Regions from separate parts of the Anaerobacillus sp. QJM3NY_17 genome, predicted to be linked through region 2. Evidence: riboswitches for the same ligand, from Rfam matches in the RefSeq annotation. Region 2 holds a riboswitch; each other region holds the start of a gene.
What was found. A riboswitch is a leader RNA that binds a small molecule or an ion and turns the genes downstream of it on or off. The one in region 2 is predicted to bind S-adenosylmethionine.
Positions count from the first base shown of each region.

Region 1 (7,677 bases), 1.9 Mb from region 2:
GAAGTTCTTGCCGATACCAGACTAAGGCAGATGCGCTCGCAACAGTAGCGAGACTAACGGTTGAGCCAACAGATAAGTCAAAACCTCCAACAATTAATGTAAAGGTAACACCGAGTGCAACGAGTGTCACAATTGAAATGGAGCGAAGGATATCCGCAAAGTTACTGTAAGTAAGAAAGCGATCGTTAAGAATAGTGAAGATGAGAATAAGTCCAACGATGACGAGTAACGTACCATATTTGACGAAAAAGCTGATCACTTTATCCTTGAATGGTGAGGCGATCCCTCTTTGATTTTGTGTTTGTACGAGTTCAGCTGCTGATTTCAATCTTCCTACCTCCTGTAGCTGCTTGCATAATGGCTTCCTCTGTCATCTCTTCACCTGTGAGCGTGGCAGTAATTTCGCCATCGTACATGACAAGGATTCTATCTGATAGATCAAGAAGCTCTTCGATTTCGCTGGAAAAATATAAAACCCCTTTCCCTTGATCGGCAAGCTCTTTTATTAGAGCTATCACTTCGGCTTTGGCTTTCACATCAATGCCTTTTGTTGGTTCATCAAAGAGAAATACTTTCTGATCATCGTATAACCATTTTCCGATAGCTGCTTTCTGTTGATTTCCCCCACTGAGATGATGGATCGGTTCTTTAGGTGAAGCTGCTTTAATGCCGAGCTGCGTTATTTGCCTGGATGAATAATTTTCCTCTTTTTTTCGATTAAGGAATCCTCTGAGCGAATGACGCCGTAGAGAAGGGAGCGTTAGGTTTTCTGATAATGAGAAATCGAGTAGAATACCCGATTTTCTTCGCTCTTCTGGTACAAGACAAATCCCGGCTTTAATCGCGTCAGCTGGAGAGCGAAAGCGGTATGTTTGGTTGTTAATGTGAACACATCCTCTTGTATGCTTTGTTGCTCCAAAGAGGGTTAATGCTGTTTCCGATTTTCCTGCACCTACAAGTCCTGCAACGCCAATGATTTCTCCATGATTCAATAAGAAATTCACTGTTTTTCCAGTCTCGGGTATAAAGAGATTCTCAGCCCGCATTAAAGCATGACTCGTGCTCTTTGTTTGACGGGGTTCTTTTTTTCTAAGGGTTGATCCAACCATACTGGAAATGATCTCATCCGCTGAAACAGTTTTTGTTTCAGCGGAAAGATGAACTTTGCCGTCTCGTAAAATCGTAAAACGGTCGCTTATTTCTTCTATTTCTGGCATGCGGTGAGAAATGTAAATCATCCCCACGCCTTTCTTCTTCAGTTTGTTAATAAGATGAAATAATAGCTTTGTTTCCTCTACACTAAGTGGAGCAGTTGGTTCATCCAGGATCAAATATTGCGTCTCCTGTGCCATTGCTCGAGCAATTAAGATCATTTGTTTCTCTGACAGCGAGCATTCGCAAGCCAGTTTATCAGGTGTTAAAGTAATACCAAGAGAGTTAAGTAAATCTCTTGTTCGTTGCCGTTCTTTGTTAGAAGAATAGCGTTTGAAAGGAGATTTATTCATTGAGTCAGCCCAAATATTTTCAGAAACGGATAGGGTAGGAAACAAAGCCGTATCGACTTCTTGTACAACTATTCCGATGCCAGCTTTTTTTGCATCGGAAGGTGTATGAATCGGTAGAGGTTCTCCGTTAAGTAAAATAGAACCGCTGTCTCGTTCATAGTCTCCACAAACCATTTTCATAAGCGTGCTTTTACCAGCTCCATTCGTACCGAGCAGGGCGTGCACTTCGCCTGAACGAATCGTTAGGGAGACGTTTTTTAATACAGGGATATTTCCGAATGATTTAGAGATGTTTTGAATGTATAACTCACTCATTTGCTATCATCCTGTTGCGTTAATTTCTCCATCCACGGAGAAATAGCTGCGTCAGAAGAGCCCCAGTCATCGACGTAATTGCCTAATTCACTCATTGAAATGGTTTCGTCTGGTAAATCAGATTGTTTTACTAGATGCGGATCAAGTGAGAAAATCTCAGGCGTTTCTTCTCCAGCAATTTTCTGATAAGCAAAACGTACTTGAACACGTCCTACTTCCGCCGGATCAGTAGCGGCAGATGAAAGCCATGGGCTATTATCCTTTTGCATCATTTGGAGATCTTCGTCACTCATGTCGATGCCATAAACTTTGATTTCTTCTCGACCAGCTTGCTCAATGGCACGAGTAGCGCCTTTCGCAAATTCATCCCATGGGGCAAATACAGCATCAATATCTCCTTTGTTTGGATATTGCTTTAGAATAGTTTCCATTTGGGTTTGGGTATCAAGAGCTGTATTAGCACTCGCGGTCCCGAACTTAGCGATTTCATTGATTTCTGGATAGCGCTCCTGGAAGGCCTCATAAATCGCATTTCGTCGCTCCATGGGCGCAAATCCTCCTACCCACACATAGACAATATTTCCTTCACCATTTAAATCTTGAGCAAGCGTTTTTAATGTATTCCATGCAAGACTATAATCATCTTGATCAATAACTGTTACACCTGGCACGTTAATATCGCTATCAAACACAACGACAGGTATGCCTTTATCAACGGCTTTTTTCACTCCAGCTTCGAGTGCATCTGCTCGGCCATGATCAATTAAGATCGCATCGACTTTTTGGTTGATGGCTGTATCAAGGTGTGTAGCCATCTTGGAAAGGTCATTATCAGCATTATAAACTTGAACGCTTCCGCCAAATTTTTCAACCTGATCTTCAACTCCTTTTACGTACTGGGAAGAAAATGTACCGAGGGATGCTTGCATAATCGCTGCTATTTTGATAGGTTTTTGAACTTCTTTTGGAATGTCTGAAGAAACTTTAGACGTTTCTTCACCCGTGTTCGCAGTTGCCTCACTTGATTCCGTATTGCTTGCTTCTGGTGCACTTACGGCATCTTGCTCACTCGTACAAGCTGCAAGCACGACGAGAAGAAGAATGGATAAAATAAGTCCTAAGCGTTTCATGAATGTACCTCCGTGTTTTTAGCGTGTGGGAAAGCAAGATGAGCAAGGTTTTCAGCATACGGTGTTCGAACGATACCGTGCTCCGTAATGATTCCGTTAAGTAATTCATTTGGCGTCACATCAAAAGCAGGATTAAATACACCAATGTTTTCAGCTGCAACACGTTCACCTTTATAGTGCGTGACTTCTTTCGGGTCTCGCTCCTCAATCGGAATCGCTTCTCCGTCAGGGATCGAGTAGTCAATTGTTGAGATGGGTGCAGCAACATAAAAAGGAACGTTGTATGCTTTTGCGATATGGGCAAGGCCGAGCGTACCAATCTTATTAGCTGTATCACCATTTGCAGCAATCCGATCAGCACCGACTATAACTGCAGCGATTTTCTTCGTTTTTAAAACGTGAGCTACCATACTGTCTGTAATAAGCGTAACGTCAATACCAGCACGCTCAAGCTCCCATGCGGTTAATCGAGCACCTTGTAGAACTGGTCTGGTTTCCGTCGCAATTGCAGAGATGGAGAGACCGTTTTCCTTTGCCAGATGGAGAGGCGCAAGAGCAGTCCCGTATTTTGCTGTTGCGATCCCACCTGCATTGCAGTGTGTGAGGATGGTATCCCTATCATTTAATAGCTTCAGACCATGTTCTCCAATACGCTGACAGACAAGTTCATCCTCTTTATGGATAGTAAGTGCTTCGTGCAGAATCGCTTCTTTCATTTTTTGAACTGTTGGTAAGGAAAAGCTAGCTCGGATGATGCGATCGATCGCCCAAGAGAGATTAACTGCAGTGGGACGAGAGGAGGCAAGATATTTTCCTTGGTTGACTAGCGCTGTCTTGAACGCTGTTGCTTCGTTTGTTTGAACATGCTGACTCCAAAGAACAAGACCATACGCTGCGGCGATTCCAATGGCTGGTGCTCCGCGGACCACAAGGGCAGAAATGCTATTCCAGACATCCTCGATTGCCGTTTGCTTAAGGTAGATCTCTTGTTGTGGAAGATGCCGTTGATCGAGGAGTAAGAGATGATCACCTTTCCACTGGAGTGATGAGATAACAGTCATTTAAATGACCTCCTTGATTGCTTTAATGTATTGTTCAATCGAAGTGATGCTTTTTCGGTCTAAAATAAGTTTTTTTCCAAGGGTAAGCCCCTTTTTTTCCACAGCGAGTTTTACTCTTGGATCACTGATCGTCTCGATCTCTTCTACATGAGCAAGTCCAATCGTTCTTCGGATGATTTTACAGCCGGAAAATCCAATGCTATCGACAAAAATAGATTGTAGAAGAGCGTCTAGGTATCCTCTCGAATAACGATTATCTTCTGAGAGATGGTCGTCCCATAATGATCGGAAAGTAGATTCAAATACGTTCCAAACCTCGGTAGTGACGCCAAATAAATAAGCGAGGTATCCTTCTTTCTCTTCTTCTGATCTATGGGCCTCCTGCGACAGGATACTAAGCGCAATATTGGCGATAAAAGCACCGACATCAAAACCAGCTGGCCCATAGAAAGCAAATTCTGGATCGATTATTTTGGTTGAGCTTTCCGTAACAAACAGGCTACCTGTATGTAAGTCCCCATGTATCAAAGCTTCTCCTTTTGTTAAAAAAGAGTGTTTGAGGGAGGGCACTTCAGTGAGGAAATCGTCATCTTCCCACAGCGATTCAACATCTGCTCGAAGCTCTTCTGTAAAGGCATTGCTTTCGGCATTGTAGAAAGGATCTGAAAATACGAGGGTTTCTGTTATGCCACATAAGTCTGGATTACTAAACCGTTTGGCAAGCTCTTTCTTATTTGCCGAACCAAGACCGTAGTCAGAAGTGAAAAAGAGCGTATGAGCGAGGTAGGTACCGACGTTTCTTGCAAGTTCAGGATATATACGTCCTTCAATAAGTCCTTTGCGTAAAATAGTGTGCGTTGATAAATCTTCCATAACCGTTGCGGCTTTTTCAGAGTCATGCAAATAAACGATTGGAGAAAAGTCAGGAACGAGCGAGTGAGCTTGCTTGAGCGCCTCGCTTTCAATTCTGGACCGATCAAGTGTAAGCGGCCAGGATTCGCCAACTACTTTGGCATAAGGCAAGGCTTGTTTGACGATCCAGGATTGTCCAGTTTTCTTGTGTTGAACATGAAAGACATAATTTAAATTGCCATCGCCAATTTCCTTTACATGAACAGGAGCGGTGCGATCCAAAAGCTCGTGATGCTCTAAAAATTGCACAACTGTTTCGCTTGTAAACGGTGTGTACCCTGAAGTGATCTGAATACCCATGTAAAATTCCCCTTTCAACTATTTATGGTTGTTGTATTGCATGAAGATCGGAATTTCGGCATAAAAAAAGCCTCTTTCCGAAGAAAGAGGCTTGAAGACAGAGATACTTCACACCTCTTATCTTCCAGAATGAATATCATCCTGTTGGAAGTAGCACCGTGCCATTTAAGTCATGGATTCATCTGGACTTAAAAATAGGTCGGTTGCTGGGCGTCATAGGGCCAAATCCCTCAGCCTGCTCTTGATAAGAGAAAGTTTATGAAATTATTTTACAATTTTTTCGCTTGAAATGTATGTTACAGAGAAAGGAACATGTTTGTCAATAATATTTTGAATATTATTTATAAATATCTGGACGTCGATCTTCAAAGATAGGAATGCGACTCCGGATTGATGACATTTCCTCTTCGTCAATAGAACCTGTTAAAATAACTTCTTCTTCTCCTGCTTCTGCGATAATTGTTCCCCACGGATCAATGATCAATGAGTGTCCTCCAAACGTATTATCAGGATCTGCCCCGACACGATTACAAGCAATCACGTAGCACTGATTTTCAATCGCGCGACTGATAAGTAATGCTCGCCAATGATCGGTGCGTTGCTTTGGCCATTCTGCTGGTACGAACAATACTTGGGCACCTTCAACTGCATGAAGGCGAAGCCACTCAGGAAAGCGAATATCATAACAAATGAACCCGGCACATGGGAGTTCTTCAAGTGTGAAATGACTTTTTTCATTTCCAGAAACGAGGAATTTCTCTTCATTCATCAAACGAAACAGGTGCGCTTTGCTATACTCATGAACGAGCTGCCCATCTCGATTGAACACAAGCATGGTGTTCGTTACTTCGCCGTTATGATGCTTAGCGATGGAGCCCCCGACAATATTTACGTCGTTTTTTTTTGCGAGGCGAGATAGAAAAGCAATCGACTTTTCTGCATCAGTATCTCCAATTTCATCAAGACGAGATAAATCATAACCTGTGGACCACAATTCTGGTAAAACGATGATATCTGGTTTGTCACTCACCGCCTTAGAAACAAGCTCTTCAACTTTAGAGAAATTCTTTTCTGGATTGCCAAAAGCAATATCAAATTGCAACAGGGCAAGGTTTTTCATTGATTTGTCCTCCTTACATGTTTAGAAATTGACCTTTACATGGTTGTGTATCCAAGATAACATAACTTATTAGAATTTCTCGAAAATTTTAACAGGATGTGATTCCATTTGAAACAATTTCAAACTTCAGATGCACTTAAACGTTTACCAGAACAATTTTTTGCGAAGCTTGCTGGAAAAGTGAACCGTTATGTAGAGGCGGGATATGACATTATTAACCTTGGCCAAGGAAATCCTGACCAGCCGACGCCTGCACATATTATCGAGTCTTTGCAGCAGGCAGCTGAAAACCCTGCATACCACAAGTATCCGCCATTTAGGGGGCAGCCTTTTCTGAAACAAGCCGCGGCTGAATTCTATAAGCGAGAGTTTGGTGTTGAGCTTGATCCGGAGAAAGAGGTAGCCGTCCTCTTTGGTGGAAAAGCTGGCCTTGTAGAAGTCAGTCAATGTTTGTTAAATAAAAGTGACGTGGCGCTCGTGCCAGATCCTGGCTATCCTGATTATTGGTCTGGAGTTGCGATGGCTGAAGCGGATATGCAAATGATGCCGTTACTTGAACAAAATGATTTTCTGCCTGATTATAGCGCGATCCCAGAGAGTGCTCTTGCAAAAGCAAAGCTCATGTTTTTAAATTATCCAAACAATCCTACCGCTGCTATAGCAACGAAAAGCTTTTTTGATGAAACGGTTAGGTTTGCGGATGCCAATGACATCTGTGTCGTTCATGATTTTGCTTATGGAGCGATCGGATTCGATGGAGAACGTCCTAAAAGCTTTTTGGAAACAGAAGGTGCTAAAGATGTGGGAATTGAGATTTATACTCTTTCCAAAACGTATAATATGGCAGGATGGCGTGTTGGGTTCGCTGTCGGAAACCCATCTGTAGTGGAAAGCATCAACCTGCTTCAGGATCATTTCTACGTTAGTTTGTTTAGTGCAGTGCAAGAAGCAGCTGCAGAAGCTTTACTAGGTTCACAGGAATGTGTTGAGAACCTTCGCCAAACGTACGAATCTAGACGGAATGTATTGATACAGGGGCTTCACGATATTGGCTGGGATGTAACCTCTCCTGCGGGGTCATTTTTTGCCTGGTTAAAAGTACCTGAATCATTTACTTCAGAGGGATTTGCGGACTACTTGCTTGAGAATGTTCAAATTGTAGTTGCGCCTGGGAACGGCTTTGGAGAGTATGGGGAAGGCTTTGTGAGAGTAGGCTTATTAACTTCCGAAGAGAAACTCAGGGAGGCAGTTGAACGAATTAATTCTCTTAATCTCTTTTGATTCAGAAAAGTAAAAAAATAGATTGACAGGATTTCCTACGTCTGGCATAATTC
Region 1 covers NZ_CM149685.1:714,402-722,078, forward strand. The annotation lists gene AC0VYV_RS03900 (ABC transporter permease) at 1-256, opposite strand, end outside; gene AC0VYV_RS03905 (sugar ABC transporter ATP-binding protein) at 312-1,820, opposite strand; gene AC0VYV_RS03910 (sugar ABC transporter substrate-binding protein) at 1,817-2,950, opposite strand; gene mtnA (S-methyl-5-thioribose-1-phosphate isomerase) at 2,947-4,011, opposite strand; gene mtnK (S-methyl-5-thioribose kinase) at 4,012-5,223, opposite strand; SAM riboswitch class I at 5,338-5,474, opposite strand; gene AC0VYV_RS03925 (carbon-nitrogen family hydrolase) at 5,561-6,343, opposite strand; gene AC0VYV_RS03930 (aminotransferase class I/II-fold pyridoxal phosphate-dependent enzyme) at 6,452-7,624, shown strand.
Region 1: linked by a shared signal. The riboswitch ahead of mtnK (S-methyl-5-thioribose kinase) and the one ahead of AC0VYV_RS13555 (sulfite oxidase-like oxidoreductase) in region 2 are both predicted to bind S-adenosylmethionine.

Region 2 (7,677 bases):
TTTGCTTTTTTCTCTGTTAAAAGTTTTTGCATAAATTCTTCGGTATTCATCGGCTGACGATTAAGCGTAATATCATGCTCCTCTTTTAATCTTGGTGCTGCCCATTCATCAATGTACTGATTGATGCCTTCATCTCCTCCCCACATAAAGAGATTTACCTCTGTTCCATTAGAAGAGGATACGATTTCATCCCACTCCTTTGATAACACCTCTGTTTTACCAGTTTCATTGGTTTCACCATTCCCACATGCAACAATAAAAAGTAGCGTTGCGAAAATAAATGTAAACTTTCGCTTCATCTAGTTTCCCCCTCATATAAACTATCCTAGCAACTGAAAGACATATTTGACGAACTTGATTGTGTTTCATAGTCAGACATCATCTATTTTCCCATTATCAGTATACCTTTTTTATAAACATGATGCTGTAACGCTCCTTACATCTCAAACTTTATTAAAACCATTTCCTATAGCGTAAGTACGGCAAGTTCATCGTCCTTTTCACGAAGAAAAGCAATAGCCACTTTGGCTATTGCTTTTCTAGCGGGTATGTTAGGCTACCCTATCATCTATTCCCTTAGCTTTTCTGCATTTTTCTACGAACAATTACGCCAGTTGCAGCCATAGTTGCAAGTATGGCTGCAACAATCCATTCGATTGGCATTTGCTGTTCAGCTGTACCACCCATACCTGTTTTAGGCATATCAGTTGGCATAGCTTCCATAGCGAATTTGTCCGGGAATTGGTTTACGAAAGCACCAGAAAGTCCCTTTGCCGGCTTATACATATGAGCATAAGCTTCACGAACCGAATCATAAGCTGCATCGTAGTCTTCCGTAGTGTAGCTATCAAACGCAGATATTAATTGATTCACATGCATTTGTAAACCTTCAGATAATGGTCCCGCTTCTAATCTACCTTCAGTTGCTGTTTCAAGAAAACTTGAGAAGTCTGCACGATAGTCTTCCAGCGCTTTTAGTGCTTTTTCTTGAGCCGCCTCATCTTCAGCTCCTGTCGCTTGAACATATTCTACAAAGTTACCGATATGTCCAGACCACATTTCTTTAAATTGATTTCCTGCTTCTTCACCATATACAGAAGTTATCGCAGCAGCTAGATCATCCGTATTCTCGCTTAGTGCAGCTGCAGATGCATCAAAGTCTTCTGATCCGTCGATTCCGTTCTGCATTGTCATCATTGCAAGACCAGCATGTTCAGATAATAAATGACCTAATGTTGCACGAAGATCAGATGCTGGTGTTACGGCTTTTGTGTTCTCGAACTTGTCTGGGAACTGATCAGTAATGGCACCAGAGAATCCTTTAGCCACCATTTGCATGTGAGCAATCGCTTCACTTTCTTTCTCGTAGGCCATCTCATAATCACCTGCTACATAGCTATCAAATGAACCAATCAACTGATTAATGTGAGCTTGAAGTCCTTCAGACAATGTTTCAGCTTGAAGTCGTTCTCCTGTTGCATTTTCCAAGAAATTAGAGAAATCTTCTTTATAACCATCTAAGCTATCTAAAGCTTTTTGTTTTGCATCTTCATCTTCATTACCTGTTGCTTTCACATAGTCAACGAAGAAACCGATATGATTGCTCCAAATTTCATTAAATTCAGCTCCTGCTTCTTCACCATAAACGGATGTAATCGCAGCTGTAAGGTCTTCCGTGTTTTCACTTAAGGCACCAGCAGAAGCTTCAAAATCTGCAGAACCTTCAGCTCCTTTTCTCATTGTTTCTACTGCAAGATAAGCATGCTCACTTAGTAAATGGCCAAGATCAGCACGAAGATCAGCACCTGGTGTTTCTACTGTAGGCTTGTCCATTTGCTGGTCGTGGTCAGAGGCAAATGCTCCAGCTGTTGGTATTAAAAGTGAAAAGCTAAGCGGAACAACTAATAGTCCCTTTTTCCAATCGATCACTTTCTTTTTTATATTCTTGTTCGTATTCATTTTCAAATCCACTCCCCTTAATTTTGATTTACACTTAGCTAACGGAGAGAAGATCCATTTAGATCATTCTTTTTTAAAATTCTTCTCTTTTTTTAATTACGAGAGAATAAAAAGTCAGCAAAACCCACACATACTAAGGTTCTGCTGACTTTCAAGTTTTAACTATTTTTTATAGATATGATGATATTTAGAATGTGATAATAAACTACCTTTTCCTCAATCAATTCTATATGTGTTAATCACGCCCGCTTTTTCAAGAAAAATTAATCAAACTCTTTTTTCTCCCATTCATCTTCTGGTAGTCCCAAATCCTCTCCAGAAAACCTTTCTTCTTTAAATGGATCGGCATGGTTATGAAATCCGTTTTGTTCCCAAAAACCAGGTTTGTCTTCATTGATAAATTCTATACCTCTGATCCATTTAATACTTTTCCAGAAGTAAAGATGCGGTACAACTAACCTGAGAGGCCATCCGTGTTTTGCCGTTAATTTCTCTCCATCGACTGAGTGGGCAAGAATAACATTATCTCTCATTAAGTCAGTGAGGTGAATATTCGTTGTATAGTTATAGTCACCATGTAGCATAACATGGTTCGTTTTCGGTACTATCCCATATGCGTTCATAAAATCCTTAATCAAAACCCCTTCAAAAGTATTATCAAACCTAGACCACCTTGTGACACAGTGAATATCACACTTTACTTTCTTCTGTGGTAAGGCAAGTATGTCGCTATAGGAAATGATCACTTCCTTATCAATTTCTCCAAATACACTTAGGTTCCATGTCGACATCTCATACACAGGTACATCACCTTCATGTAGAATAGGGAACCTTTCTGTAAGTACTTGCCCCGGTGGCAGACGATCACCATACATTTCACTTGCATCTGGAACTTTCATTTTGCGAATACGGTCAGCTTTTTTCAAATCCTTCACAACCCGTCTCTCATTTATTGAATCGTCTAAAAAACTCTTCCTAACTAATAAGGAAGAGTTCGCTTCAGAGCTCTTCCTTATCTCTCAGAGCATAGACTCTGCTGGATTTGGCACCTTGTCTATCAGGTTGCCGGGCATCAAAGGGCCAGTCCCTCCGCCTCTCTCAATAAGGAAATTAAAAAATGTAATTTTGATTCATTCTATCGGTCTATTTAGTATTTTGCAATTATTGTTTTAAACGAGGTTTTTCTTCATTTCAACAAATTGAAATTCTCCCCCATTGGTTTGTTGCATAAACAGATGAGTGATTTGAAATCCAGCCCTTTGATACACTTTTATGGCTCGTTTATTAAATTCAGCTACTGCCATTCCAAAGGAAGTTGGACGATACAATTCAACTGCTTTTTGAAGGCCAGCCTCCAAAAAAGAAAAGCCTTCTCCTTTTCCAACATTATCGGGAGACATTCCTAGACCAATTTCTATATGGTTGTCTTCATGCTCATGAAAACTAAAAAAACCAATAAGATGATCCCTTTGGTAGACGCTCCAATAATTTTCATTGCTGGCTGCATCTTCCCGGAACTCTTTTAGATCTTCAAGATCCTCGTCCATATTATAAAATGAGTATACCCCATCATAGTCCCACGAGATAATTCGCTCGACTTCTTCTTGACTTATTAACTTAAATTGATATACCAATACTCTCCCTCATTTCTGTGTGATTGAAAAGGAAAAGCCCCATGCTGGGAAATGCATGGGGCTCACACTTTATATTTTAAGGGGGGCAGGAACCGGGGAAGTCCCTGCAAAAATAGTGTAGCAAGTTCCAAGGGCATGATGATTGATTATGAGTTGTTTTTCACATTCTTTTAATAAATGAAAAGAAGCTGGACAACTATTTATAAACCATGATCGTTTGAAGTTCTCGAAATCCAATGTCTTTATAAATGTATTTCGCGAAGTTAGAGGAATACACATTCAAACGAATTTCCTCATATCCCTGTTCTTTGAAGTTTTCAATACTCGCTTGAACGAGCTGCTTAGAATACCCTTTCCCACGAAACTTTGGAAAAACAAATACATCATAAATGAACCCATGCTTGCTTTCTGTAAAATAATCCGTGTTTTCTCCAAGTAATACCCAGCCAGCAATTTCCCCTTCGTCGCGATAAATGAGGTGGTAACCACCTCGATCAAGAATGGATGATACAATTTCAAGTGCTTTCTCTTCTTTTACGATACCAGGATTTGTCGTTCCTTCATTAACAGATTGAATGGAATTCGACAAAATAAAATCTCTTTCTTCTATCGTCGCTCGTTCGATCACATAGTTTCCCTCCATCATCAAAATCATTCATTACTCGTTTATTCTTGATGCAAGAACCTTATTCCTCCCATAAGTAAGATGCATATTCTTACCAAATTTATTTTTTTGTTAAAGCATAGACGCATGTATCAGTTAGTTTACTGCCATCAATTGAGACATGGTCGTTTCGTAAAATAGCCTCAAGTTGAAACGATTGTTTCTCGGCAATTCGCCGACTTCACCAATTTGTCGCATTACAACGAATTTCTAGCCTTCTAGCGTTTAGCTCTGAAAAGGCGTAATCTACAATGCCTTGGACCGCTTCAGACATATAGCCTTGACCAGCGTATCTAGAATCAATCCAATAACCGATTTCAAATTTACGAACGTTCCAATCTATTCGATGTAACCCTGAGGAACCGATAAAATCACCCGTCTGTTTATGGAAGAGTAATAGTCGAAGATCCTCCCGCTTTAAAAACGCTACGTGAGATTCGCGGATATTCGCTTCAACATCTTCTTCCGTTTGATCTATATGTGCGAAAGGCATCCAGGGTTTAAGCTCTTCTAACGAGGCATCAATTGATTGATGAACCGAAGCACCATCCCCAGGTAGTGGAGAACGTATATGTAAACGGTCAGTGCTAAATTTATTTGGTATATCAAGTAAAATGGGTTCCATGGAACTATTCCTCCAACAACACTAAAAGATGTCAGAATTATATCATTAATGAGAAACCTGTCAAGTTATTGGTCTTTTCCGGCCAATGTCCCGCTACCATCTAATTGAAATCGAGAGACGAATTGACGGATCACTTCACGAGGATATGGTTTTCTTGGCCTCTCTTCAGGACTACTTGTACATATTGCTGCTACCTTAGGAATTTCTGCCGTCCTTTATCAATCCTCTCTCGCCTTTTCGATTGTTACCGCGGGGCAGCTTACTTACTTTTCATGGCATATGAAGCTTTTAAAGATAGCGGATTCGCAGCTCCCCCCCCCTAAGTCAACCTAGCAGACCTTATTTTTCTTTATATCGAAAAGGGATTGTTATGAATATTTTAAATCCAAAAGTCTCTTTATTTTTTCTCGCCCTTCTTCCACAGTTTGTAAACCAGCAGGCGAATTCACCCGCTCTTCAAATGTTAATTTTAGAAGGGGTTTTCATTCTACAAGTCTTTCTTATCTTTAGTGCAATAAGCTTTTTTGCAGGAAAAATCGCATTCTATGTCGTAGAAAATCATGCTCTAGCTAGAAAATTCAATCTTGCAAAAGCTTTATTGCTTGCTTTAATTGGTCTTCAAATAGCCTTTAGCGATCAATAAAAAAGCAGCGCTTCTCATTAGAAAGCGCTGCTTTTTTATTTTTTTAGTAAAATCTAAATTTACTGAGCTGTATAGCCACCATCAATTAGAAGGGCTTGACCTGTAATGCTCTTCGCTGCATCACTTGCGATAAACATTGAGTAATCAGCTATCTCTTTCACTTCAAGAAGTCTTCTTTGTGGTACAAGTGGATAGATTACTTCTTCTAGTACCTTTTCTAGCTCTACTCCGCGTTCTTTCGCTAGATCTTCCATCTGTCCTCTTACGAGTGGTGTATCAACATATCCTGGTGCCATGGCATTTACTGTAATACCGTGTTCCGCACCTTCAAGTGCAGAAACTTTTGTAAGGCCGATGACCCCATGCTTGGCACTATTGTAAGCCGCTTTCCCTGCGAAACCGATGACACCATTGATAGATGCCATGTTAATAATTCGCCCAAATCCTTGTTTCTTCATGATTGGAAATACATGCTTTGTTGCTATGAAAGGAGCTGTAAGCATAATATCCTGCATCATACGAAACTTCTCAGTTGGGAAGTTTTCTAATGCAGATACGTGCTGAAGTCCCGCATTATTTATTAACACGTCTAAGCGACCGTATTCTTCTACAGTACGGTCAATTGCTTGTTTAATTTCATCTTCATTAGTCACGTCTGCTTTAATACCAATAGCGTTATAACCTTTATCTCTTAGTTTCTGAGCAGCTTCTTCTGTTCCTTCTTCATTTATGTCAGATAGAACAACTTTTGCTCCATTCTCTGCGAACGTTTCACCAATTTCAAAACCAATACCTCTAGCTGCGCCTGTAATAAATACAGTCTTGTTGTTAACCATGAATATTTCCTCCTATTGTCAATCCTAAATTAAAATTATACTGTCACACCTCTCTATTCCCGCTCTACCTTTTAATAAACTAATCATTTTTGATTTATTTTCATAGCTCCCACTTCAAGTCACTTCATTAAGGATTAGTTAGCCTATATTTAAATGTATTGATTTCTGGTTTATTCGAATGAAAGCTTAGTTTCAATCGCCCCATCAACATTTTGCTCAACAAAAAAATAACCCGGTGCGTTACTGCTCCAGGTTACGATTTGTATTAAAATGATCAGATGCTTCTTTATTCTTTATTGAGCCAAGTTCCTTCCCTAATATCAATAGTGACTGGTTAATTCTCCATATATAATAGAGGTCATTTACAAACTTTTTCAAATTTACATCTTCATATTCAACTTTTTCTGAAAGACCTTCAATATGCTCTCTTTCTTTATTTAAACTATACATCGTTAACCCTGTTTCACCTTTTAATAGTTTAAGTAATGTATGGACATTATGTTTAATCACTTCATTAACCTCGAAAAGTGTGTTCTCTGATCCTTCTATGATAGTTGAACGGTTATTTCGATTTGTCGAAGCCAATAGATGTTTAGCAAAATAATTAATCGCTGTTAGTACAGTTAACCAGCGTTCAATCCCTGATCGGGCAAGAATAGCAGGTCGATTACGAAGCGGCCTCGCATCTTCAACGATTTTTCGCATTTGTTCATCAATACCAAACGCCTGATTTGTAAAATTAAAATTCTTTTCAGTATGTGAAAAGGATTCAAGATAATCCGACACATACTCATTTAATTTATTAAGAAAATCTTCCGCAGTATCTGCAACCTTTTCACGTGTAGTTTTAGGATAGATCACTGCTGCCGCTAGAAAGCCAATGAATGCTCCTGCTAACGTATCAAACACGCGAGCTATTAGAATCTGTTCTGTAATCCCACCTAGGATAAAATCGTACATAATTGCGATTAGCATTGTCATCCAAAACATCATCATCGCATACGAAATGGATAGCAAATAAAACGCCATAAAGATACAGCAAAATAATGCAATTAACTCTAAGACAAGCCTTCCTTCAAGAAGATGCGCCAGGCCAAAACCTGCAACCGCGCCGAAAATAGTTCCCAGTGACCGTTGAAAAGCTTTTTGTAACGTCATTCCAACGGTATCCGTTCCTAAAAGTACTACAAATGCAGAGAGGAGAACCCAGTACTGGTGAGTAGGTGAAAGAAAATAACCTAAGAAAATAGCCACTGCGCCTGCTACGATAGCTTGGAGCGCCTTCTTTGTAGCTGCTCTTGGTTGATTTGATTTTT
Region 2 covers NZ_CM149685.1:2,580,629-2,588,305, forward strand. The annotation lists gene AC0VYV_RS13545 (ABC transporter substrate-binding protein) at 1-299, opposite strand, end outside; gene AC0VYV_RS13550 (copper amine oxidase) at 577-1,926, opposite strand; gene AC0VYV_RS13555 (sulfite oxidase-like oxidoreductase) at 2,223-2,885, opposite strand; SAM riboswitch class I at 2,969-3,067, opposite strand; gene AC0VYV_RS13560 (GNAT family N-acetyltransferase) at 3,129-3,593, opposite strand; gene AC0VYV_RS13565 (GNAT family N-acetyltransferase) at 3,790-4,221, opposite strand; partial or broken gene AC0VYV_RS13570 (GNAT family N-acetyltransferase) at 4,319-4,882, opposite strand; gene AC0VYV_RS13575 (LysE family translocator) at 5,184-5,525, shown strand; gene AC0VYV_RS13580 (3-hydroxybutyrate dehydrogenase) at 5,585-6,361, opposite strand; gene AC0VYV_RS13585 (FUSC family protein) at 6,602-7,677, opposite strand, start outside.

Region 3 (7,677 bases), 570 kb from region 2:
CTTGTTCTTCAAAGACACTTGCTGTTGGCTCGAATAACTGAACGTAATCGCCAGTTCCAGAAGCGAATGCGCTTGAAATGTTTGCGAAATCAATATTTTGAATGAGGTCCAAATCGTTTTGTGGATCAATTCCTTTCTGTTTCAGCACGTATTCACCAGCCATTTGTGGCATACCACCTTTACGTTGGCCAAGGAATGTACTTCCCTTCAAATCTTCCCATTCAAAATGATCGACTTTTTCTCTTGATACAAGGAACGTACCGTCTGTTTGTGTAAGTTGAGCAAAGTTTATGACAGGGTCATCAGTGCCTTGTGCATAGACATAAATGGACGTCTCTGATCCTACAAGGGCGACATCAGCTCCGTTAGATAGTAGAGTGGTCATTGTTTTATCTCCGCCCCAAGTAGTCGTTAATTCGACATCAATGCCATGCTTCTCAAAAATACCCTCTGAGAGTGCCACGTATTGTGGTGCATAGAAAATCGAGCGTGTAACCTCAGCTACTCTTACCTGATCGTTTCCACTATTTGTACCACACGCCGAAAGAATAAGAAGAAATACACTTGTGTATATACAAAACGTTATAAACCAGTTTCTTTTCATTATCTATCCTCCACATTTGTCACATGAGGTAGGCTCATGTTTTAGATACTATAGCCTATGTATTTTAAAACAATTGGTGTTTTGAATAGGTAAATTAATGGAGGTAGATAGAAAGAGGAGGATGCGCGAAGTTGAGGTGAATGAGTCTTCAAATAAAAAAAGCACCCGTTAAGGTGCTTTTTGCAATGAGACTAAACATTTGGGCCTGCTTGTTTGATTTCGTCAGCTACATTTGAGAATTTGTCGAAGTTCTTCACAAACTTAGTAGCGAGATCTTTTGCTTTCTCATCATATTTCTCTTGATCTTCCCATGTTTGTTTTGGCTGCAATACTTCTGCTGGAACACCTGGACAATGAGAAGGAATATGCAATCCGAAAATAGGGTCTGTTACTGTTTCGATACGATCAAGTTCTCCATTTAAAGCCGCCTGGATCATCGCTCTAGTATATGAAAGCTTCATGCGCTCTCCGACACCATAACCGCCCCCAGACCATCCGGTATTTACGAGGAAGACTTGAACATCATGCTCCATAATTTTCTCGCCGAGCATTTCTGCATAGCGATGGGCAGGTAATGGCAAGAACGGTGCACCAAAGCATGTAGAGAAAGTGGCTTCTGGTGAAGTGACGCCTCTTTCTGTTCCGGCTAACTTGCTCGTGTAACCTGATAGGAAATGAAACATGGCTTGTTCCTTGGTCAGTTTGCTAATTGGAGGAAGGACGCCAAATGCATCTGCCGTTAAGAAAATAATCGTGTTGGGATGTCCGGCAACGCTAGGAATTGCAATATTAGGTATGGCGTCAATCGGATAGGCAGCGCGAGTATTTTCAGTTAGACTAGTGTTATCGTAGTCTGGTTCACGCGAGCCGTTATCCATCATAACGTTCTCAAGAACCGTTCCAAAGCGAATTGCATCCCAGATTTCAGGTTCTTTTTCTTTTGATAAGTTGATGCACTTAGCGTAGCATCCACCTTCAATATTAAAGACACCATTCATAGACCATCCGTGTTCATCATCACCGATAAGAGATCGATGAGCATCTGCTGAGAGCGTTGTCTTTCCAGTTCCAGATAAACCGAAAAATAGAGCAACATCCCCCTCTTTACCTACGTTAGCAGAGCAGTGCATTGAAAGAATATTTCGCTCTGGTAATAAGTAGTTCATAACGGTGAAAATAGACTTTTTAATTTCTCCAGCATATTCTGTTCCACCAATTAAGACGGTTCGTTTCTCAAAGGAGATAATAATAAATGTTTCTGAATTTGTGCCATCCACTTCTGGATCAGCTTGAAAACCAGGTGCAGAAATGACAGTGAATTCAGCGTCATGTTCTTTTAACTCTGATTCATTCGGGCGGATGAACAGCTGGTGGGCGAAAAGGTTATGCCAGGCATATTCATTAATAACCTGAATGGGTAGTCTTGATGACTGGTCAGCACCAGCAAATCCTTTAAACACATAAAGTCCCTTTTTCTCACCGAGATAGTTCAACACCTTTGTGTAAAGGTTTTCAAAACTTTTTTCGGAAATAGGTTGGTTTGTTTCCCAGTTCACTTTGTTCTTTACGGAATCTTCCTTTACAATGAACTTGTCCCCAGGAGAACGTCCTGTATATTTTCCGGTTTCTACGCGAAGAGCTCCTGTAGCTGATAGTTGCCCTTCGTTTTTAAATAGTGAATGTTCAACCAGTTCAGACACTGATAAATTCACATGTGGATTATTCTTATTTAATATCGCATCCAATAACGGTGAGGAGAAGGAAGCTGTTTTCATACGTTAAACCCATCCTTTTTTAAAGATTTCGTTGATTGACTTGTTTAACTCAAAAATAGTATAACACATTCATTTAATTATTCTATACTAATCTATGTATTTTTTGCATAAAAAGTGAAAAATGGGTGAATGACTATTTCTTTAGGTTGAAATCCTGTCGCCATTATATAGGAAGTGATTATTTTATGGGTAAAGGATTAGGGTAGTGGTTCGGTCGCTTCGCCCTTGAATTCGAACACAAAGCCCGTGTTCTTTTCGGAGGGCTCCAGCGCTTGTCGAAGCTAAACGGGGGCTTCCGCTTTTCTTCATTGACACATCCTTTCATGTGCGTTATTATATGTCGAGAATGGATACTCTTATCCCGAGCAGGCGGAGGGACAGGCCCGATGAAGCTCAGCAACCAACTCCTATACAACAGGATTAAGGTGCTAACCTGCAAGACGATAGTCTTGGAAGATAAGAGGCGAAAGGCATGAGATATCAGCTCCTTTTCCCTCTGATTGTAGGGAAGGGCTTTTTTAATGTCGTTGAGATTGATGACGCTATAAAAAAAGGTAAGACGATAAGAAATTGAATTCGTTCTCTCGTTTCGGCACAGGGTAATAGGGAAATGAGTACCGTATCCATTACAACATAATTAGATAGGATCCAATCCTTAAGGAGGTACTTGAGTGAGTAATCGTCGTTTGTTTACTTCTGAGTCAGTAACAGAGGGGCATCCTGATAAAATTTCAGATCAGATTTCCGATGCCATTCTGGATGATATTCTTGCGCATGATCCAAATGCGCGCGTTGCCTGTGAAACTACAGTAACAACTGGTCTTGTTCTAGTTTCCGGTGAAATTACAACATCACACTATGTTGATATTCCGAAAGTGGTTCGTGAGACGATTCAAACGATCGGCTATACACGTGCGAAATACGGATTTGATGCTGAAACATGTGCTGTTCTTTCATCTATTGATGAACAGTCTGCAGACATCGCTGCAGGTGTAAACGTTGCTCTTGAAGCACGTGAAGGTACGATGTCAGATGATGAAATCGATGCAATTGGTGCAGGTGACCAGGGGCTTATGTTTGGTTACGCTTGTAATGAAACAGCGGAATTAATGCCGCTTCCGATTTCTCTTGCGCATAAACTAGCGCGTCGTTTGAGTGAAGTAAGAAAAGAAGAAATTCTTCCTTATCTTCGTCCTGATGGTAAAACACAAGTAACAGTGGAATACGATGAAGCTGGTAAGCCGGTTCGCGTTGATACCATTGTTGTTTCTACACAGCATCATCCTGAAATTTCACTTGAACAAATTCAACGTAACATCAAAGAACACGTTGTGAAGCCGGTTGTTCCTGCTGAATTAATTGATGAAGAAACAAAATACTTCATCAACCCAACAGGACGCTTTGTTATCGGTGGACCGCAGGGTGACGCAGGTTTAACAGGAAGAAAAATCATTGTTGATACTTACGGCGGTTATGCGCGTCACGGTGGCGGTGCTTTCTCAGGTAAGGATGCTACGAAAGTAGACCGTTCTGCGGCATATGTTGCTCGTTATGTTGCTAAGAACCTTGTGGCAGCGGGTCTAACAGATCGTTGTGAAGTTCAACTTGCTTACGCTATTGGGGTTGCTCAGCCAGTATCAATTGCTATTGATACATTTGGCACAGGAAAAGTGTCTGAGGAAAGTCTTGTAGAGCTAGTAAGAGAGAACTTCGATCTTCGTCCAGCAGGCATTATAAAGATGCTTGATCTTAGACGTCCCATTTATAAGCAAACAGCTGCGTATGGACATTTTGGACGTACTGATATTGACCTTCCATGGGAACAAACAGATCGTGCAGAATCCCTTAAACAGGGTGCCGGAATTTAATTAATTTCTAAGAAGAGGCTGGGACATAACTAGCTTGAAATAATGAAAAAAGGTTCCGTTCAGCGTTTTTGATGAACGGAACCTTTTTTGTTTGGTTATTCCTAAGATTATTGGATCACTCTGCACTCATGGCGGTGTACTTTCTCAAGTTCACCGCCATGAGCGCAAAGCCCATTTCATTTTTGACCTTCTCTTTGCCCCTTACGGACATCCGAGTGAAACCCAAAATAGCCTTCAGAAATCCAAAAACTGGCTCTACATCGATTTTCCGTTGACCGTAGATTTCACCTGTTTTTTCGTCCGAAAGCAGCTCTTTAACCTTATTCTTTTGTTGTTCCCACTTGGTATTGTAATAGATTCTCCGATTCGTGCCATCTTTGGTCTTTGTACATTGTTTACGTAAGGGACAACCGGTACAATCTTCGCATTCATAAACTTTAAATTCTCGTTTGAAGCCACTCCGGTCAGTGCGATGAGAGACGTAACGGAACGGCAACAGTTTCCCATTTGGGCATGTGAATAAATCTTCTTCTTCATTGTAGTCCCAGTTGGATACGCGAAACGTATCCTTCGTAAAGCTCTTCTTTTTCTCTTTGCGATAGGTATTGTACGTGATGAGAGGGATTCGCTTGCGATTCTCCAGGACATCGATGTAGTTTTCTTCGCTTCCATAACCGGCATCCGCGACGATGTAAGGTGGGAGTTTAAAGAAATCATTCTCCACACGATCTAGAAAGGGACGAAATGTGCGTGTATCCGTTGGATTCGGGAAGATATCATAAGCGAGCGTATATTGTCCCTCCGTCGCAATCTGGAGATTGTAACCGGCTTTGAGTTGCCCATTTTTCATATAGTCATCTTTCATGCGCATGAACGTGGCATCATGATCGGTTTTGGAATAACTGTTCCGTTCTTTGAAGATAGCCATATCGTTTTCGTATTTTGTTTTGCGCAATACGAAATCCTTCATTTGTTTAAGGAACTGCTTCGGTCCTTTTCGCTCTGAACGAAGCTTTTTTCGTTCGGTTACATCGGCACTGGTTTCAATCTTCTTATTGTATTCTCCGACTTTTTCTTCTAGCTTTTCTTCTATTTTAGAAAGTTCTTTAATGGAAAGTTGTTCTGGACTTTCCCGTTCGATTTCGGGGATCACTTCTTTTTCAATCAACTCATCGTACATCGCATTCGACTTTTCAATCAGACTCTCGCTGTACCTTTCAACAGCCTTGCGCCACACAAATGTAAACTTATTGGCATTCGCTTCAATCTTCGTACCATCAATAAAGATCGCTTCATCATCAATGAGGTCTTTTTGAACGAGCTGACAACGAAACTGTACGAAGCCCTGACGAAGAAGTTCTTTGACTTCTGGGTGGACACGGAACCGATTGATTGTGCGATAGCTGGGTTCATACCCTTGCGCTAACCACATCATCCGTACACTATCCTTGAGGAGACCTTCAATCTTTCTTCCTGAAAAAGCCGATTGGGTGTACGCACATAAAATAACTTTCATCATCATACGTGGGTGATAAGCAGGGCATCCCGTATCACGTAGGAACGCAGAAAAAGCTTCATCCGGAATCTGTTCGACCAACTCATGGACGGCATAGGCGATATCATTTTCTTGTAATTTCATTTCTAAATCTAAGGGCAAAATCACTTGATTCATGTTATAATCTTTAAACATAAGGGCACCTCCGATGGTTATTGTGTGGTAACTATAATTTTATCAGAGGTTGTCCTTATTTTATTGTTAAATTAAGATGAAAATATAGAAAGAGTGGCCCTGCGAACAAATTCTTTGTCCGCAGGGCCACTCTTATTTTAATTTACTGGGTTTTGTCCCAGCCTCTTCTTTTTTTTGCTCTATCATCCTTTTTGACATCCGTTATATTGTATTGAATTATCATAAAATAGATGGGTGTTGTGATAAAATGGAAGAAAAAATGGAGGAGTGTAATGTGTGAATACTAGTATATTCGGAGAAACCGTGACCGATGTGAATGAACTAAAAGACATGGCAGGAATACCGAGTAAATTGGCTGCAAACAAAGTCATATCTTTTCTTGATAAACACTGTAAAGAGTTCATATGCCGTACACCATTTATTACGATTGCCACCCAATCAAGTACGGGTGGTGATGTTTCGCCAAGAGGCGATGCACCGGGGTTTATTCAGGTTCTAGATGATCATCATTTATTGATACCGGAAAGACCGGGAAATAAACGAATGGACTCATTGATCAATTTATTAGAAAACCCAAATATCGGTTTGCTGCTGATGATTCCCGGCCGAGAAGAAGCGTTGCGTATTAATGGGAAGGCCTTGATTGTAAAAGATAAAACGCTGCTAGAGCAGTGTGAATATAAGGGGAAAACGCCTTTGTTAGGTATTGGAGTAGAAGTAAAGGAATGCTACATTCATTGTGCCAAAGCCTTTAAACGATCATATCTTTTTGAACCTGAACGATGGCCGAGTACTGAGGGGCTCGCCCCAGCTGCCAGAATGCTATCTGATCATGCAAAAATAGGCGAAGAAAAAGTGATTGAATCGTTGAAAGAAAGTTACACTAAACGTCTTTATTGAACAGAAATCGAGCTCAAACCTTTGTGTATGTTTGGTTGAACAATGGAGCAGTAAATGAGATCATACGTATTTGCTATTTTTCGCATTTCATCTAGCGCGTACAAGTTGTGACCATGTGTTGCGAAGATAGAAGGTGCAGTTAAGCCGATTTCGTTAATCCCAAATACAGTAAGAATCATTTTTTTCTCCTTTCTAAGCATATCGAGCTAATCTTTTAATTCCAATTGTTTTCTCATAATCCTCTACTAATCGTCCGAAGATCGCATCCCATGATTGAGTAAGTGCATAACGACGTCCTTCATAACCCATCATTCTCCGTTCGGTATCATCTGATAAGAGACGATTGATAGCGTGGATATATTCGTCTTCTTTATACGGAGAGCAGAAAAGACCGTTTCTTTCTCCAGTGACAACGTCGGATAACCCTCCAGCATTTGCAGCGATAACAGGGGTCCCGGAGGCAAGTGACTCCAATGCGACATTTCCAAATGTTTCAGTAGCTGATGGAAAGATGAAAAGATCTGAAGTAGCGTATAGCTCTGCTAATTCTTTCCCTTCTCTATAACCGGTGAAAGTGACGTTGTTAGGGACGTTTTCTTGAATATGAGGGAGGGCTGGTCCATCACCAACAATCAGCCACCTTGTTTGTTGTTTCAGCTGATCTGGTAACTTCCACATGATTTTTTGTAATGTTTCAAGATTTTTTTCTGGAGCGAGTCGACTAACAAATAAAAGAATATACTTCTCCTGAATATTATATCGTTCACGTAGCGAGTGATTTTTTCTAATCGGAGAATAGTGTTCGCAATCGACGCCTCTTCTCCAAAGCTTGAGGTTCTT
Region 3 covers NZ_CM149685.1:3,151,880-3,159,556, reverse strand. The annotation lists gene AC0VYV_RS16520 (ABC transporter substrate-binding protein) at 1-604, opposite strand, end outside; gene pckA (phosphoenolpyruvate carboxykinase (ATP)) at 796-2,379, opposite strand; SAM riboswitch class I at 2,733-2,842, shown strand; gene metK (methionine adenosyltransferase) at 3,051-4,247, shown strand; gene AC0VYV_RS16505 (IS1182 family transposase) at 4,363-5,937, opposite strand; gene AC0VYV_RS16500 (MSMEG_1061 family FMN-dependent PPOX-type flavoprotein) at 6,214-6,837, shown strand; gene AC0VYV_RS16495 (hypothetical protein) at 6,831-7,016, opposite strand; gene AC0VYV_RS16490 (glycosyltransferase family 4 protein) at 7,030-7,677, opposite strand, start outside.
Region 3: linked by a shared signal. The riboswitch ahead of metK (methionine adenosyltransferase) and the one ahead of AC0VYV_RS13555 (sulfite oxidase-like oxidoreductase) in region 2 are both predicted to bind S-adenosylmethionine.

Region 4 (7,677 bases), 1.4 Mb from region 2:
ACTATCGATCGGTGTTAACCCAGCATGCTCAAATTCATCGACTTCCGCAGGTACGTTCTCTGCACTTTTTTGCATTTCGTTTCCAAGCGAACTCGACACCACATTGATGACAAATTCTTGTTGCGATCGGATATTTGCGAGCGTATCCTTATCCGTACCCTCACGCTCCCCCGTCCCTGGTCCGATGGAGATCGCGAGAATGGTAGGCCGGATGGAAGCAACGGTAAAGAAACTAAATGGTGCTAAGTTATGAACGCCGTCTTCAGACACGGTTGATACCCAGGCGATCGGTCTTGGAACAACGGAGCCGGTCAGTAGTTTGTAGATATCTTTGGTTTTTAAGTCGGAAGGGGTTACGTCCATTGGTTTCACTCCTCATGTGATGACTTATGCACTATTTTCACTAAGCTCTTTTTCCTTGAATTTAATACTCTTCAACCATTGGAGGAACTCATCTTCTTTACTATTATCCTTGCAGCTATTATTGGTTTCTAGACATTGAATGTAATAAGAAATAAGAATACCACCCGTATCTCTCGAGTTTTGTACGTACGCTAGATACCCATAGTTATCTTTTCTATTAAATTTCCCATAATGAAGATCAGCCGTATCGTTGTCTATTTGTTGAAAATCTACATCTTCAGCAATGCTACCTAAAAGAGATATATTCGTCTCTAGATTATCTTTTTTTAAATGGCTAATATACTCAGAAGTAATCCCAATATTATAAGATGAACTTTCAATGCCAATCGAAAGCTGTTCAAATCCCTCGTCTTTCGAATAACCTTTTTCACCGATTACTCCCGATTTCGGGAAATTCATTTCATAACGATTAATACCAGAAACAAATGAGTAATAACCATCCTCTACCTCTTCCGTTGATTTCAAAAAACTTCTCGTAAATTCATCCTGCATCGCTCTAGTATCAGGTAAATCTTCAGTAGACACTTTTTCGGGATTCGTGATTGGTTTGTCATTTCCTATTTGACAACCTCCTATAAAGAGAATCATACATAAGAAAACGAGCTTAACTATCGATTTCACAATAAAAACCTCCGATTCTGTTAAGTCTTAGAATCGTCGGGACGGTTCTATCGATTCCATCTCCAAAATTAAAGGAGCATCAATTATACTAATAATTAATGCTCCACTACCTTTTTTCGAAATATCGCATCATAAAAACCGTCCCGGCGAACCGATATACCCTTTACGTATCACCTTCTATATTTTTCTAGACTCTTATTCACCAACCATACCGTCATTATCATTATCACGCATATAAGGATATAACCAATGATCACTCATGATCGGCATACTATAACCTGCTGCCTCTGCTTCTTTAATCGTCACTTGTCCATTCCCGTTTGTATCAATACTAGAAATATCACCCTCTGTGTCTGAAGGAGTTGAATCGTCAGGCTCGCTCTCAGTTAAGCCGAGTGATGCGTTGACTTCATCAGGGTTCACATTATCAAATGTATCAACGGTTTCATTTCCGTTCATCGTATACGTGTACTGATAACTTGAAGGTATCTGCTTTTCCGTATCCGAATAGGTGATAATGGCTTCGAAATCAGTAGCTTCACCTGCGCTACGGATCGCGTCTTCCATATAAGCTTGATCACCATGTCGGTTAAGTGTACTCTCTTGTGGGGTAATGTTATAAGCATTCGATACCCCTCCGAGAGAATCAGCAATAATATGTCCTTCGTCTAACACGTCACTTTCGACGCCCGGAACCTTTGCCTCATCAGAATAGTACCGTCCAGACGATAATACAGGTTCGTTACCATCATCTTGTAGAATGATTTCGTCAGCAACGACACGTACGAGTTGTCCGTATTCATTCGTAAATGCCCAATATTCACGGTCACCGTACCCAATATCAACGACGACGTTAGGTTCTCGATGTCCAGACAAATCTCCACCATCAACTTCAATAAGTTCGTATCCTGAGAACTGTTCATCATCTGTTGGGTCTGGTGTTTCGTCTTCTACTGGTTCATCCACAACCGTAGTGTTCGTTTCTTCTTTTTCACTATTTTCATTTGTTTCAACTGTACTTACTTCTTGTGTATTTGTTTCTGCATCTTTATTGGGTGCCTCTTCTAAATTGGTACAACCAACTATAAAAATGATCGTTAAAAGTAAGATGAAATAGTTCATTTTCGTTTTCATATTAGAACGCTCCTATAATAGGGAAATTTCGTAATGTTAAAAAATCAAAAGAAAGAGTAAAAATGGAATCATAATTTCTTCTAATACTTTTATTATCCATTACATTGATAGTTTAATTTTACCACATTAAATAACTTCAAAAGCATTCAGAAAAAATACACGATTCATTTCAAAAATAATTTTACCGCTTATTCTTAAAAGCATCCAAGTCTAATCCCCAAACATCCACGATTTCGAATCATCAAAATGAATTGGCAAAATCCTCTTCTATCGACATTGGCTCACATCACACTCTCAATATAATCCCCATTTCCTCTCACAATTTGAAGCCCCTGCTTCTCTAATTCCAGCCACAAATATCGATCCAGCGCATAAGGGGATTTCTGTTGTAGCGAAAGCAATGCATCCTCCGTAAGCAACAGTTCATAAGAGCGGTTTTCCTTTTTAACAGTGACCTCGTAGTCGATCATCTTCATCACGATCACTTCATACGCTTCATCCCACTCCTTCAGTTGACGTTCCATGACTTCTGCCACGTGTAATAAAAAACTTTCACCATCATAACTTTTCGCCATGACGCTTCGTGCAAATCGATTTACGTTCACAAGCTCATCCCCCTTATTCTTATAAACAAGGTATTCAACAAATGAACAAAAAAGGCCCTTCATCGCAAATGAATGCAACAAAGAGCCTCCGCTATCCGTGCGTTATCATTCAAAGCAATGCTTTGCAGGTTGGAGCACCTTACCGCCTGGCAGGTTGCTGTGAAGTCAGTGAGCCCGTACTCTCGTTCACTCGTGATAACCTTGTTTAGTTGGTAATAGTTTACTTAATATTCCAATAAGTGTCCAAAAATAAATTCCTCAAAAGTTTCTTATTTTATTTGATGATTGATGTAGTACTCATTGAATCTACCACTTAATTCTTCAATCTTTTTGAATACCTTAGCTCTACTTATACTTAACCATCCAATAGATTATAACAGAAAAATTTGTAGGTCCATCCTCTTTTTTCCACTATAATAGGAATGACAATATAATCCTTATAGATAGGAGAAAATGATGACTTATTCCTTAGAATCAATTGCTCACCTTGATCACTCTAAAGCATTTGCACAACTAAACAGTAAATTCAACAGCTTTAATCCGCTTAAGGTACTTCGTATTGAACAATTTGAAATCCGACACTCGAATGTTCTAGCTTGGTTATTAGATCCATCCGAAAATCATAACCTAGGAGATTTTCTTGTAAAAAAAGTTCTCTCCCGTATTTTCACCCGTTCTGAGAACGAAGAACGTTTCCAAAATCAATCTCTTGATTATTTAAACTATCATTTCGCTTCTTATGCTGACCTGGAAGTGTTTCGCGAGGTACGTACAACGACTGGTCGTTATATTGATCTAGTCGCAAAGTCAGATGATCAGAAAACAGTTTTGATTATCGAAAATAAGTTTCATGCTGGAGAATCTGTCGGACAGCTGGAGGATTACCTTCACTTCATTCGAAATAAAGAAGAATATGAAGGCTATACGATTATCCCTATTTTCCTAACATTAAATAACGTAGCACCATCTCATGACGAATATTGGATTCTCGATTACAGTGATTTATTAGATATTCTGCAAATTTATCTTTCTCTAAACCAGGAGTCTATCGCTGACAGAGTCTATGATTTTTTAACATATTACATATCAATCATTAAAGAAGAACTTGTTGAAGATGAAAAAGATATTACGTTAGCACTCAATGTTTATCAATCGAATCAAGAAGCCATCGATCTGCTATACGCTCCTCATCATGAAGAGCTTAGAAAACATCACCGATATAATGATTTATTCAAACAAGTTGATTCATTTGATGACAGTACGAAATCGTCACTACACCGTATTTATCAAAAACAAAAGCAAGCAATCGATTATGTCTATCGTATAGGCAGCAATGTTCTCCGTCAGGCTTTCTTATCCTTTGCGATTAATGAGTATTGCGGAACGAAAAAGCCACTTGTGCGAAGTTTTGAGCCATCAATTGCGGAGAATGGAGCCAGTGAATGCATAGAAGAGAGCCACCGGGTAAATTTCACTAGTGACTCTCTTCTTTAATATGGTCAACGAGGAGCGACTAAACTATGCCTTTCACGCATTGATATGTGGCCATCGATTAGTATTTTATAAGAGTCATGGACAATCCGGTCAAGAATCGCATCAGCTACCTGGGCTTGTCCGAGTTTGGAATGCCACCCTTCGGGTGAGAACTGGGAACAAAAGATGGTAGAAGTCCGCTTGAGCCTCGCGTCGATAATTTCTAAAACGTGGAGTACTTGATCTTGAGACAGCTCACTCAGGAGCCATTCATCCAATATCAATAAATCAATCGATCTGTACTTTTTAATCAGTTTGCGAAAACTTCCATCTGCCTCATGTTTGGCAACTGCGAGTTCATCCAATAATTCGGGCAATCGGATATATTTCACCTTGTAGAACTGCCGGCAGGCCTGAATGCCGAAAGCATTTGATATCCATGTCTTTCCATTGCCTGAAGCGCCCATAAGGATAATATTATGATGCTTCTGAAGATAGGTGCCGGACGCCAGCTCTAAAATTAACTGCTTATCCAACTTACGGTCAGCGTGATACTCGATCAGTTCAACGGCTGCGCTCGAGTCATCAAATGTGGCTTGTTTAATCAATCGGTCTAACTTATTCGACCTTCTGCGATCATATTCCGTATCCACCAATAGGTTAAAACGATCATCAAAATCCATGCCTTGGAAGTCTTTATTTTCATTCTGTAGTTGATATAAGTCCGCCATTCCACTCATCTTCATGTCCATTAACTTTCGTAAGGTTTCTTGGTTGATCATTTTTTATCCCTCCCAAAATAGGTAGCGCCTCTGGTAAAACCATAGTCCTCTGTCTGCGGTTCCCCAACTAGCTGTTTGTTCGCTTGCTTTTTCTTCTGCCTCTCCAAGATGCTTTTAAGAACGGCAACGGTGGGATGGGAGGATATCTCCAGTAAGGTCTTGGTCGCTTCCTCAAGCTCTGATTCCGTTCTTTTAGAGGCTGTACTTCTCAATCCGTTCAATATATTCAAAGCTTTCTTTTCAACATTTGTTTTCAAGATATGTTCAACCAGACGTTGCGTATTCGGTCCGACAGTCCTCGCCCATTTACGGTTGTTTTCTGGATTGTGATCGAGATAAAGCCGATGGTGGTCTGGCATGTGATCCGGATTTGTGGCATACGAATCTTCTGATTTTTGTTTACGTGGATGGGATGCAATCCGCACATCTTTAAAGTACAATTCAATTACATCCGCAGTGATTCGGACATCGACATCCTCGCGGACGTATTCATAGGGGACGGAATAGAACTTATAGTCCACTTGAACGTGGTAGTTCGGTTGAACTTTGGCAGTTGCCCATTCCGTCATCTTGAACCGTGTTGGAGGTAGAGGATGAAGGTGGCTCTTCTCCTCTTCTTCAAACACTTTGAACCTAGAACCCTCGCGCTTTTGGAAATTCATCGTATTGATTTCTTCCAGCTTTTCAAAGATTCGTGCATTCAAATCCTCGAGATGAAAACACTGATAGTTTCGTAATGATGCAATGATCTGCCTTGATATGTATCCGACAGTTCCTTCTACACTCGCTTTGTCTTTCGGCTTTCTGACGCGACTGGGCACCACAACCGCCCGGTAGTAATCGGCTAATTCCCGGTAAGCTTCATTGATCATTGGGTCGCCCCGGTGGGGCTTAGTCACGCCCGTCTTCAAATTATCAGGTACCAATGCCTCGGTAACGCCTCCAAAATATTCGAATGCATGAATATGTGCACGCAGCCAGGAAGTTGATTTCATATCAAGAAATGCCTCTACATAACTCAACTGACTGTAGGGAAGAGTGGCAATGAACACATACGCTGGTATAACCTCTCCGGTCGAATTATCCATGATTTTAAGCGTCGTTCCTGCCCAGTCCACCTCTAAAATCTCGCCTGGCTTTCTTCTAATTGGCATGGTCAGCTTATGCTTCTTTGCGAAGTTCCCATATTTTTCAGCGAATGTCCGATAGGCATATGGGACTTTTCCATCTTCTCTAGCTGCACTTGCATATTCGTTGTGCAGAAGCGTCAGGGTGACATTTTTCTTTTGTAGTTCTTTGTGAACCCACTCAAAATCAACGGGGCAGTATCCCTTTTCAATTGCTTGTTTCTCCGGGAACAAGTAAGTCCCAAGCCACTGATTATTCATGGAATCCTCTAACCCCCTTAACCCTCTTTCCTTAGCCCGCTGGACAACTTCAGCGATTGTATTTCGCGAGTGGCCGGTACTGGAACTGATCGTCCTCTGGCTTATGCCATCGAACTCCATCCCCAGAATCTTCCGATAATTAACCATAAAAAAATCCTCCTTCTACACAAGTGTCATGCTTTATAGGCATGTCCCTTAAGTATACCGGAGGTATATTGTGAAAATATGTTTTTGTGGCTCTCTACTCCGCAAATGGTGGCTCTATCTTCCGCAATCGGTGGTTTAATTTTGCGCATAAGTGGCTCATTCACCATGCAATATTCAATTAAAGAAGAATTTCCAGAAGAAGTGTATCAAGCTGATTCTCGTTTACCTTATTTCATTCTTCCAGATTGGGTAGAGTTTACCGAAACAATCGGTGAGCCAACGATCCCTTACTGGCTTGGGCATGGATTGGTTATCTGGTATGAGCGAACATGGGATGAGCGCTTAAAGCTAACAATTGAGGTTGGTCCAACTCCATATGAGAAGAGACTACCTTTCTTAAATGCCTTAGAACAGCAAGGGATTCGAATTAGACCTACTGCAAAAATAGAAGGAAAGAAGTTTACGAGGATTCATTCACAAACGGTGGAAATTGCAGATTGGGCTAATAAAGAACAAGTGTTGCAAGGAATTGATGAGCTTTATCATAGTGATGAAACGAGGAAAATATTAAAATCAATTGCTTTAGCGGTTGAATCATTGCATTCAGATATTCAAGAAACTATTGAAATAGAAAGAGACCCTGGCATTGAATCATCCTTCATCCCCAGCAAAGCGTTTGATCAATTCGTTGAGCACTACAACGACCAAATTCTTAAATATCGCTATACGAGTAAACATTGTACATTTGTACTTCACTCTTTCGAAAAGTTAGAAGCTACGTACGGAAAACCACTTGAAAATTGGTGGTTAAATCATATGCTGATGTTCTGGTTTGAACGTTTGAATGATGACCGTTTAAAACTCACGCTTGAGCTGGGTCCGTTAGAATCTGAAAAGAGAATTGCATTCTTAGAACAGCTCGAAGCAAAGGGTATTAATGTTGCCAGTCGTTCTAAGCTTCCTTCGGCGAAATATACAAGGTTATATTCGCTTGCTAAAGTGATTAAAGACTGGAATGATGAAGAGGAAATTTTTGAAGTAATGAAATATTTGTTTGAACAAGAGAAGAATCAGGGCATGCTACAGATCATCTCTGAACTATGA
Region 4 covers NZ_CM149685.1:1,220,099-1,227,775, reverse strand. The annotation lists gene AC0VYV_RS06600 (flavin reductase family protein) at 1-363, opposite strand, end outside; gene AC0VYV_RS06595 (hypothetical protein) at 388-1,044, opposite strand; gene AC0VYV_RS06590 (DNA/RNA non-specific endonuclease) at 1,240-2,178, opposite strand; gene AC0VYV_RS06585 (hypothetical protein) at 2,460-2,783, opposite strand; SAM riboswitch class I at 2,883-2,985, opposite strand; gene AC0VYV_RS06580 (PDDEXK-like family protein) at 3,240-4,277, shown strand; gene istB (IS21-like element helper ATPase IstB) at 4,283-5,038, opposite strand; gene istA (IS21 family transposase) at 5,035-6,573, opposite strand; gene AC0VYV_RS06565 (hypothetical protein) at 6,739-7,677, shown strand.
Region 4: linked by a shared signal. The riboswitch ahead of AC0VYV_RS06585 (hypothetical protein) and the one ahead of AC0VYV_RS13555 (sulfite oxidase-like oxidoreductase) in region 2 are both predicted to bind S-adenosylmethionine.